3 regions of the Peribacillus sp. TH16 genome follow, and region 1 is predicted to be linked to each of the others. Evidence: riboswitches for the same ligand, from Rfam matches in the RefSeq annotation. Region 1 holds a riboswitch; each other region holds the start of a gene.

Region 1 (3,286 bases):
TTGTAATGATAGCATTAGGGTTTCGTTTGACAATTTCTTCATCTGAAACCTTAACCCAGCCTTTTTGGTCGGCAAAGATGTTTTCAATGCCTGCAGTTTTTAGAATTTCTTGTTGGAAGGTTTCCGCTCCTGTTGTATAGATTTCTGGAGCTGGACTAATTTCAAAATAGGTTTGTTCCTTTTCATCTAATGTTTCAATTTTTTCCTCAACACTTGTAATTTGGGTTTGGATATCTTTCACCAATTCTTCGCCTTTTTCAGCTACGCCCATGACTTCAGCAATTTGCCCAATATCCCCATATACATCATCAAAATTTGTCGCGGATTTAATAATGAATACTGGGATTCCAGCATCTTCAAGTGGTTTCATCGTCGTTTCATCACCAATGGTATAAGCAATAATGGCATCTGGTTTTAAGGAAATAATTTTCTCTGCATTGATATTCACCGAATCGGAAACATGTTCAATATCCTTTGCTTCTTCTGGATAATTATCGAAGTCGGTCACGCCAACGACCTTATCTCCCAGCCCTAGTTCAAATAAAATTTCTGTATTACTTGGTTGAAGTGAAACTACTGTTTCCGGAACTTTATCAAATTTTATTTTCTTTCCAGTATCATCGGTAACGGTATAGGCTTTGACTTCTTCTGTCTTATTAGTGTCTTTCTTTTCCTTTGCCGTCTGGTCATCCGTTACTCCACATCCGGTAAGGAAAAGGGCAAGTATCAAGGTGGAAATCCAACTAAATCGTATGCTTCTCTTCATTATTTATTCCTCCGTTTTCTTCTTCATGGGTTTGGTTGGGTATGATTTACTGATAAAAGGAATCTCCTCAATACCATGTTGCTTATTGACGTAGACAGCCATCACGAATAGAACATTTGCAAGCAAATGGGCGTAATCAAAGAGAATTTCAGGGATTTCTATTTCTAAACTAACCTTGTGTAAAGCACGGACCGACTTTTTGGCTTCACTACGGCAAGTATGCAGAACACAGGCGGCGGTTGAACCTTGCGGAAGCACGAATGTCTCAATATGCTCTTTAACTTCTGCGACATAATGGTCGTAGATGGCACTTAGACGTTTCAGATCATTGTCGGTAATGGCCAATTTCCCACGGACTGAACCATTTAAATGATAAGCCATCGGCAACAATTCCATTAAATCTCGGTATACATCCGGAACATCCTTTGTAAGCGAGGCGGCCAAGCCAATTTGTGTCGTCAAAGAGTCGGTACGTATTTCATAATCGACGGTAGACTCGGATTCGCGCATGTATGGATAGCATAAAAAACGAAAATCCTTTTTTGCCATAACTCTTCCTCCTCTTCATAGTTAGATGAATCACCTCAGTATCGCTTTTCTCAGCAAAAGAAAAAGCCGACCAAGGGCATTGGTCGGCATCAATCACCTATGTATCTGTAACAGAAAAAGATGGAAGATTGCCGTACAATCCTCCTATCTTCCGAAGAGCATAATACGATAAAAAAGGCAGGTCTCCTGGCCCGTGCGTCATTTTACTCTAAGAACCTTCCCATTTGAACAGGATGAATGGTTATCGATGTGAATCTTTATCCTCAAACAGTGGTATTTATCTTATTTCATTAGCACTTACAGTTGCGGAAACAGCTTCGGTTTTACACCAAATTCCCTATTAAGCTGACAAGTCAGCACCTTTTTCTGCAAGGTTTATATTCACTTAGCAACAGTTTACCATACCTTTTTCCTAAAGCAGTATGAATATTTTTAGAGAAATTCGTTTATGGTTTGCGAATTATCTAGTAAACTTACAATGTAAGGTTTAATTGGATGTTAATGTAAAACGCATATCGAGTATAAAGAATATATAATAGGTGTTATATAAGAGTAATAGGGTAATCTCAGGAGGTAGAGTATGATTTATAAGCAGGTAAATCAAAAACTGGAAAAGATTTTAGGGAATATTGAAAAAGTGATTATTGGAAAACGAGATATAGCAGAACTGAGCATCGTAGCACTTCTTTCTGGGGGGCATGTTTTATTGGAGGATGTTCCTGGTGTAGGTAAGACTGTCATGGTCAGAGCACTGGCAAGATCGATAGGCGCAAACTTTAAGCGTATACAATTCACACCTGATTTACTACCTTCAGATGTAACGGGTGTTTCAATTTTCAATCCAAAGGAACAAGAATTTATTTTTAGACCAGGACCAATCATGGGCCATATTATTTTAGCCGATGAGATAAACCGGACCTCGCCGAAAACACAATCTGCCTTGCTTGAAGCAATGGAAGAGGCAAGTGTGACGGTTGATGGGGTTACAAGGGGATTGGAGAAACCCTTTTTCGTTATGGCAACACAAAATCCCATTGAGTACGAAGGAACATACCCACTTCCAGAGGCGCAATTGGATCGTTTTCTATTAAAAATGAAAATGGGCTATCCGGGTGTTGACGAAGAAATTGAGGTTTTGCATCGAGCTCAATATGCCGCACCACTTGAAGAGTTAGAATCTGTTATTACTTTAGAGGAATTAATAGCTTTACAGGAAGAGGCTAAAGCAGTGATAGTGGATGACACGATAAAGCGGTATATTGTTAATTTGGCTAATCGATCTCGTACGCATGAGAGAGTATATTTAGGGGTGAGTCCACGTGGATCGATTGCATTGATGAAGGCGGCCCAAGCTTATGCACTTTTGCAGGGCAGAGATTATGTTCTACCGGATGATGTGCAATATTTAGTACCGTTCGTGTTTGCCCACAGACTTATCCTGAAGCCAGAAGCGAATTATGAGGGAGTGGATGCTGGCATGGTGATTCACGAGATTGTCGCGACGATTCAAGTGCCTGTGAAGAGAGCTGTGACCTAATGCGGAACTTGATCAGCATCTTAAAGGAAAACATGAGTGTGATTGGCTTGTTATTACTTATAGCGATTTCCTTTTCTTTTGCGATGTTTCAAGGCGGTTTTGTCAGTTGGTTTATTTTTTATACATTTTTGCCGTTCGCTGTGTACTCTACGATTCTACTTTTTTATCCGATTAATAACATTATCGTTGAGAGAAAGGTCAGTAAAAGAGAATGCCGAGCAGGCGATTCTGTAGAAATAGCTTTAACTGTTACCCGTAAAAACAGGCTGCCTCTTTTATATTTGATGGTAGAGGAAGAGTTGCCGAAGGAATTGGAAAATAGGGGGATGCAAAGAAAAACACTTGTCTTTCCTGGTTTCAGGCATACATTCAGTATGACATATACTTTGAACAATTTGCCACGGGGTGAGCATACATTTCAAACAATCCGTTTC
Region 2 (3,286 bases), on a different contig from region 1:
CAATACAGCGCCTACTGATGCTCCTGATGAAATCCCTAATGTGTAGGGGTCAGCAAGCGGGTTCCTGAGCAGTCCCTGAAAGGCTGCCCCGGCAATCGCAAGCGAAGCCCCAACCAAACCTGCAAGTAATACACGTGGCAGGCGGATGTTCATTACGATATTCGTCAGCATCACATCTGGCTCAACTGAGATTGGTAAATGAAAAAATTCCTTGCCGATAATTTGTATAAGCGCTGGAATCGGTACTGACACCGAACCAAAGGAAATGCCAAACGTCATTGCGAAAAGCAAAAACAATAACGCAATCAAATAAGCAAACGCCCACTTAGTTGTCAAATAGGTTCGGATAGACTGATTTGGCAAGTTCCTCTACTCCCTCTATTAAGCGTGGACCAGAACGGGTCACTAAGTCAGAATGGACATCAAAGACTTGACCATCCTTAACAGCAGCTACATCTTCCCATCCTTTTCGGCCCGTCACTTCACTGACTGGATCTTTTGTATAATAACCATATGTTGTAATAATGACATCCGGATTTGCAGCAATCATAGACTCTTCGTCAATTTTCGCCCACCCGTCCAATTCGGCTGCTGCATTTTTCGCTGAAATTATGTTAAGCATTTCATTCATGAATGTATTTTTTCCAGGTGTATAAATATCCGGTGATGGCGAAACCTCTACTAGAACGGTTTTTCTTTCCTCATCCTTAACGGATTTAGCTTTTTCCTGAATTTTCTTCAGTTTCGTTTTCATATTCGCAACGATTTCTTTTGCCTTATCATGTTCTCCCGTTGCCTGTCCAATCATATCAATAGACTCATACACTTCGTCAAAGCTTTGTGCATCATTGACTACAAGGACATCTATTCCAGCATCCTTAAGCTGCTGCAATCCCTCATTCGAATTATGGGCACTGGATGCATGAGCAAGAACAAGATCAGGCTTTAAGGAAACGATTAACTCCGTGTTCATTTCCATTCCGCCAACTTTTTCAATTTCTTTCGTTTCTTCCGGGTAATTATCAATGTCGGATACACCAACAACCTTTTTACCCAAACCAAGTGCAAAGACCACTTCTGTATTACTTGGTATCAATGTAACAATTTTCTTTGGTTGTTCTTCTATCGTTACTTTTTCACCCGTTGCATCTTTTATCGTAATCGGGAAAGCTTGGTTTTCAGTATGATTCGTTTGTTGCTTTTCTTTCGTTCCTTCTTTTGATGTATCATTGCAACCAACCATAATACCTGCAGTTAGTAACATCACTAGAATCAGACCATAGATTTTCTTCATTTTACATCCCCCACAATCTTTTAATTCAATTTCCGACCACCTAAAGAAAACGCATCCTGAAGTGAAGAAGCGAATTTCAAAACAAAAGCATCTCCCGTCAAACGGAAGATGCTTGTATGGCAACAATATAATTACGGACTCAGAAGGTCTGCCACACACCTTCCCATCCGCGTAGGTTACAGGTGTACGAATCTTGGCAGGTCTCCTGGCTAATGGTCATCGTCAACGGCACCTTCCCATATCTCACATACAGTGGTACACAGCCGCTAACTCCCATTTACAGTGGCGGGACCGCGTTGGTATTTCACCAACTTCCCTTTTAAGTCATTAAGACACCAAATCGTTCATATGTATATAATTTTCACTGCTTTTCATTATACACTATGTAAGAAATGATTATTATATGATTTTTCAGACTGATTCCGAAATACCTTGTCTTCAATTAATAACGTGATGCATTTTCAATCAGCGCTGCAAATCCATCGACTGACAATCCGGGTGAAATCCGAACTCGGTGTAGTGCATGCATCCCTTGGTCCCTTGAAGCTCCACCAGCTTCGGTGGTTACTGCCATCTTGTATCCAGCTTCTTCTGACAACCTAAGGCTCTCCTCGTTATACCGACCAACAGGATATGAAAGTACTGTCGTGTCCTGTTGGAGAATACGATCGAATAAATCCTTTGACTGTACCATTTCAGCTTCCTGCTGCCCTACCGTCATACGGTTAAGCTCAAGATGGTTGATAGTATGACTTTCAATAGAAATCCCATTCTCGCTCATCTCCACCATTTGTTCTTCCGTCAGGTGATGACTTTTTTCAATAGATTTCCCGATCATAAAAACAGTAGCTTTCATATTATATTCTTTTAATATAGGAAAAGCCTCCGTGTAATTATCTGTATAGCCATCATCAAAAGTAAGCCAGACACACTTTTCACTTGGCATCCGATTTTCCGTTAAAACAAGAAATGCTTCCCTAGGGGATAATGTATAGTAATCATTCTCCCGAAGCCAGTTCATTTGTGATTGAAATTCCTCTCTTGGTACCCGAAGGTTATTACCTTCAGAAATACTATGATACATCAATATTGGAAGTTGAACCGTGGACTCGGCTCTTATCCAGTTTCTCGTATCGATCTGTTCAGGATATAATCTGTCCTCCGAATTCTGCCCGACGTCATTCTCCGCTGCTGCAACCACTTCAATGTTATCTTCCGCAATCGGTGCAGCCGTCTTTGTACCTATATTCTCTAAAACCCCTTGTGAGCATGAAGGCAAAATTAAAATTCCCAGCAATGCTACCATCAATAAAACTCTGTATTTCCTCACTATCATTCTCCTAATTTTTTCTAGCATAATAGTACCAGAAAACTAGTAAATAATAAAGTATTCCATTTAGCGAAAAAAAAGGCAACCCGGTGGCTGCCTTTTTTTAACTAGTAAATCGACAAGTACTTTGATCACGCGGAATGCCTAAATCTTTCGGCACCATCGTTTCAATCAAAAAGTTCTCATCTTCTTCATAAATAATCTTCTTCATTTCAATTCCGAAGTATTCCTTCATCCGGGATTCTGTCATTACTTCCTGGACTTCCCCGTAAACGACCGGCTTTTGTTTGGCTGTCATTAACACATGGTCAGCAAGGAAAAACGCATGGTTTGGGTAATGCGTGTTTATGATACAAGAGATTTTCTTTTCTTGTGACAAACGCTTTAATGTCTGTAAAATCACAACCTGCTTTTGAACATCAAGATGGGATTCCGGTTCATCGAGAATGAGCACTTCCGGGTCTGATACCAGCGTACGTGCAATCAACGCTAGTTGCAACTCACCACCACTGACTGTATTGCAGGACTTCCCAGCAAGATGGCCAATCCCTACAGTTTCCAGGGCTAGGTGAGCGGCTTCACGGTCCTTCACGGAAGGCTGGGCAAGCGCACTGATGTATGGGGCTCTTCCCATAATGACCAATTCTTCGAGTGTAAAACCA
Region 3 (3,286 bases), on a different contig from region 1:
TAAAGCTTTAAAGATAAAATTAATATTTTGGAGAAGCATTGGTACTCGTATCAATGCTTTTTTTAGTCTCTGTTAAATAGTTCTGTTGATATTTATAGTTGCTTGTTTTCCACTAATTTGACTTACAAGACACAGCATACTTACTTAGTGGAGAAGCACCCTTACATCTTATTGAAGGCCTATTGGAGTTAGCGACTCCTGTTCATGCAAAAGTATATTCAAGAGTTTATCAAGTTCTTGGCTCAAATGTAATGTTTTTGGTGAGGTGAATCCATGTTTCAAGGCTGTATTTATTAATTCTTTCCTCATTGTCTCTATTTTATTATGTAGCAGTTCCATACTTTCCAACGAAAATCCCCTCAAAACCTTTCCTTTATTGTAGTATATTTATTATTACATAAATTAGGATGATTTTAAATATTATAGTAAGTATTTACTTATTAAAAGTAAACAAATTCTGGCGGGAGCAATACAAATCTTCCTCACTATCATTCGATATATGTAATTACAGATAACTATTCATATAAAATTATTACTTCCATACATAACGAGCCGTTAAAAAACATCAGGACTTTAATTTGATATAGCATAAATTTGCAATAAAGAATATAATTTGTATTAGGTAAACTTTTTTTGATTTTATTTTCATATAGTGAATATCTCCATTTTGAGAGAGTTGTATTCGTAAAACTGTATAATTTAGGAGAATTTAATATTTGTTGAATTTTAAAGAGAACCTGTTTATTCTCCTTTTTACTAACTGTATTTCGTTTATTGCTAGATGGATAGGATTAGTAGCTGGGTTTATCAAAAATTACTTAGAGATGAAACTAATAAAGTGTTAAGAAGTAACAAATGGTTTCGACAAAATAATTTTAGGATAGACAAGCTCTATTATTTACTATGAAGATGAGGGAAAATTTCATATAGTATTGGAATGGGTATATTCGTTTAAAAGCGAATATTTAAAAGGGAAGCCGGTGCAAAATCCGGCACGGTCCCGCCGCTGTAATGGTGAGTCCTATGCAAGAAAGTCACTGGATAATATCCGGGAAGACGCATGGAGATGATGAACCTAAGTCAGAAAACCTGCCCGTTCTAAAAATGCTGTTAAACCTACGGGAGATAGGGAGGTGTTAGAGTGCTAGAAGACGAATTTGTTCTTAAATTATAAGCATTTCTGACCGTTAAATCTGGTTGGAAATGCTTTTTTATATTTCGTGATTTTTCAAATAGATAAAATTCCATAATTGAAGGTGAGAAAACATGTTTTTACTACGGTCTAGTTTATTCCATTCTTTTGTTGGACTACTAGTAATTTTCACAATTTTTGTTACTGGTTGCAGCAACACAACAATAGATCAAGAAAATACATCAAATAAAGATAAACAAAAAGTTGTTACTTTTTCATGGCCTGGGGATATAGGTGACTTAAATCCACACACATATTTTCCGAATGAGTTTTTTTCCCAGGCTATGGTATATGAATCCCTAGTTTATTACGGTGAAGGCGGAGAAATTCAGCCTTGGCTTGCAGAGAGCTGGGATATATCGAAAGATGGAAAAGAATATATATTCCATCTGAGGAAAGATGTTAAATTTTCCGATGGTTCCCTCTTTAATGCTGCAATCGTTAAGAAAAACTTTGATACCATTTTAGATAATCGCAAACAACATGAATGGGTGGAATTAATTAACCAAATCAAAGGTACTGAAATAATAGATGAATATACATTTAAACTTATTTTGAACAACGCGTATTATCCAACTCTTCAAGAACTAACTTACATCAGACCGTTGAGATTTGTAGGAGAAGCTGCTTTTCCGGACAGTCAAAACACATTTAAGGACGGACTCAAGTCTCCGATTGGCACAGGACCGTGGGTATTGAGCGAATATAAGAAAAATGAGTTTGCAGTTTTTAAAAGGAATGAACAGTATTGGGGTACTAAACCTAAAGTAGATAAGGTGGTTGTTAAAGTCATTACTGACGGTGAGTCAAGAGTATTAGCTTTTGAGAAAAAAGAACTCGACTTTATTTTTGGAAACGGAGTCATAAGCCAAGATTCATTCCAATTTTTGAAGAATTCAGGGCAATATGAAACCAAATTGTCAGAACCTACAGCTACAAGAACGCTTCTTCTTAATTCAAACAGAGAAGCGACTAAAGACCTTAAAGTTCGGTTAGCTCTCCAACATGCTTTTAATAAACAGGCTGTTATTGATAAGATCTTTTATGGTATGGAAAAAAAGGCTGATACTTTGTTTCCACCTACTTTGCCATACACGAAAATTAATATAAAGCCATATGAATATGATGCAGAAAAAGCAAAACAGTTATTGGATGAAGCCGGATGGAAACAAGTGAAGGGGAAACCATTTAGAGAAAAAGACGGAAAAGAATTGCAATTGGAATTACTGTTTAATAGTACAGACAACATCCAAAAGTCAATCGCAGAATTTACCCAAGGTGATTTTAGAAAGCTAGGAATAGATGTTAAGTTGACTAGTCAAGAAACTAATACTTTTTGGACAAATGCATTTCAAGGTCAATTTGATTTATTATTTACATCTACTTGGGCTGTACCATTTGATCCACATTCCTATTTAGCTTCTATGACGACAAATACGGAAAATGGTGGTCCAGATTATAACGCTCAATTAGGGTTGCCAGTAAAAAAAGAAATAGACCAGAAAATTAAGAAAGTATTATTAACTACAGACGAAGAAGAGAGAAAAATACTGTATTCAGAAATATTAACGACATTGCACGAACAAGCAATTTATTTACCGATATCTTATCAGTCTAATATAGCAGTGTATCAAAAAAACATTAGTGGAGTAGATTTTTTACCTCAAGAAGCTGAGGTCCCTTTAACTTCAATTGACGTTAATTGAAGTGGGGATACTTAAAAACAACTTAAGGAGTGCTACATGAGTTGGTTTATTTTTAAACGTCTCACAAGTTTAATTCCAATTTTATTAGGAATTTCGCTCATCACTTTTATCTTGCTTCACTTAATTCCTGGAGATCCGGCAGTAGCTTACTTAAGGGCGTCACATATACCTCCTACGGATGAGACAGTGGCAGCCCTTCGAGTTGAGCTTGGATTAAACAAGCCTTTATATGTCCAGTATTTTGAGTGGCTGGGAAAAGTGTTGCAATTGGATTTAGGGATGTCTTATGTGTCCAATAACTCTGTATGGGAAGAAATTGTGGTACATTTCTTCCCAACAGTTCAATTAACAATTGCTTCGCTTATCTTTATTGTTTTTATTAGTTTAC

What was found. A riboswitch is a leader RNA that binds a small molecule or an ion and turns the genes downstream of it on or off. The one in region 1 is predicted to bind cobalamin.
Region 2: linked by a shared signal. The riboswitch ahead of JFV29_RS27460 (ABC transporter substrate-binding protein) and the one ahead of JFV29_RS29885 (hypothetical protein) in region 1 are both predicted to bind cobalamin.
Region 3: linked by a shared signal. The riboswitch ahead of nikA (nickel ABC transporter substrate-binding protein) and the one ahead of JFV29_RS29885 (hypothetical protein) in region 1 are both predicted to bind cobalamin.

What each region holds. Positions count from the first base shown of each region.
Region 1 is NZ_JAEKEM010000011.1:266,116-269,401, forward strand. It holds gene JFV29_RS29880 (ABC transporter substrate-binding protein) at 1-766, opposite strand, end outside; gene JFV29_RS29885 (hypothetical protein) at 770-1,276, opposite strand; cobalamin riboswitch at 1,475-1,694, opposite strand; gene JFV29_RS29890 (AAA family ATPase) at 1,896-2,852, shown strand; gene JFV29_RS29895 (DUF58 domain-containing protein) at 2,852-3,286, shown strand, end outside.
Region 2 is NZ_JAEKEM010000009.1:2,778,596-2,781,881, forward strand. It holds gene JFV29_RS27455 (FecCD family ABC transporter permease) at 1-363, opposite strand, end outside; gene JFV29_RS27460 (ABC transporter substrate-binding protein) at 326-1,294, opposite strand; cobalamin riboswitch at 1,473-1,649, opposite strand; gene JFV29_RS27465 (polysaccharide deacetylase family protein) at 1,737-2,624, opposite strand; gene JFV29_RS27470 (ABC transporter ATP-binding protein) at 2,728-3,286, opposite strand, start outside.
Region 3 is NZ_JAEKEM010000002.1:406,562-409,847, reverse strand. It holds gene JFV29_RS01955 (heavy metal translocating P-type ATPase) at 1-11, shown strand, start outside; gene JFV29_RS01950 (aspartyl-phosphate phosphatase Spo0E family protein) at 169-339, opposite strand; cobalamin riboswitch at 923-1,111, shown strand; gene nikA (nickel ABC transporter substrate-binding protein) at 1,267-2,898, shown strand; gene nikB (nickel ABC transporter permease) at 2,935-3,286, shown strand, end outside.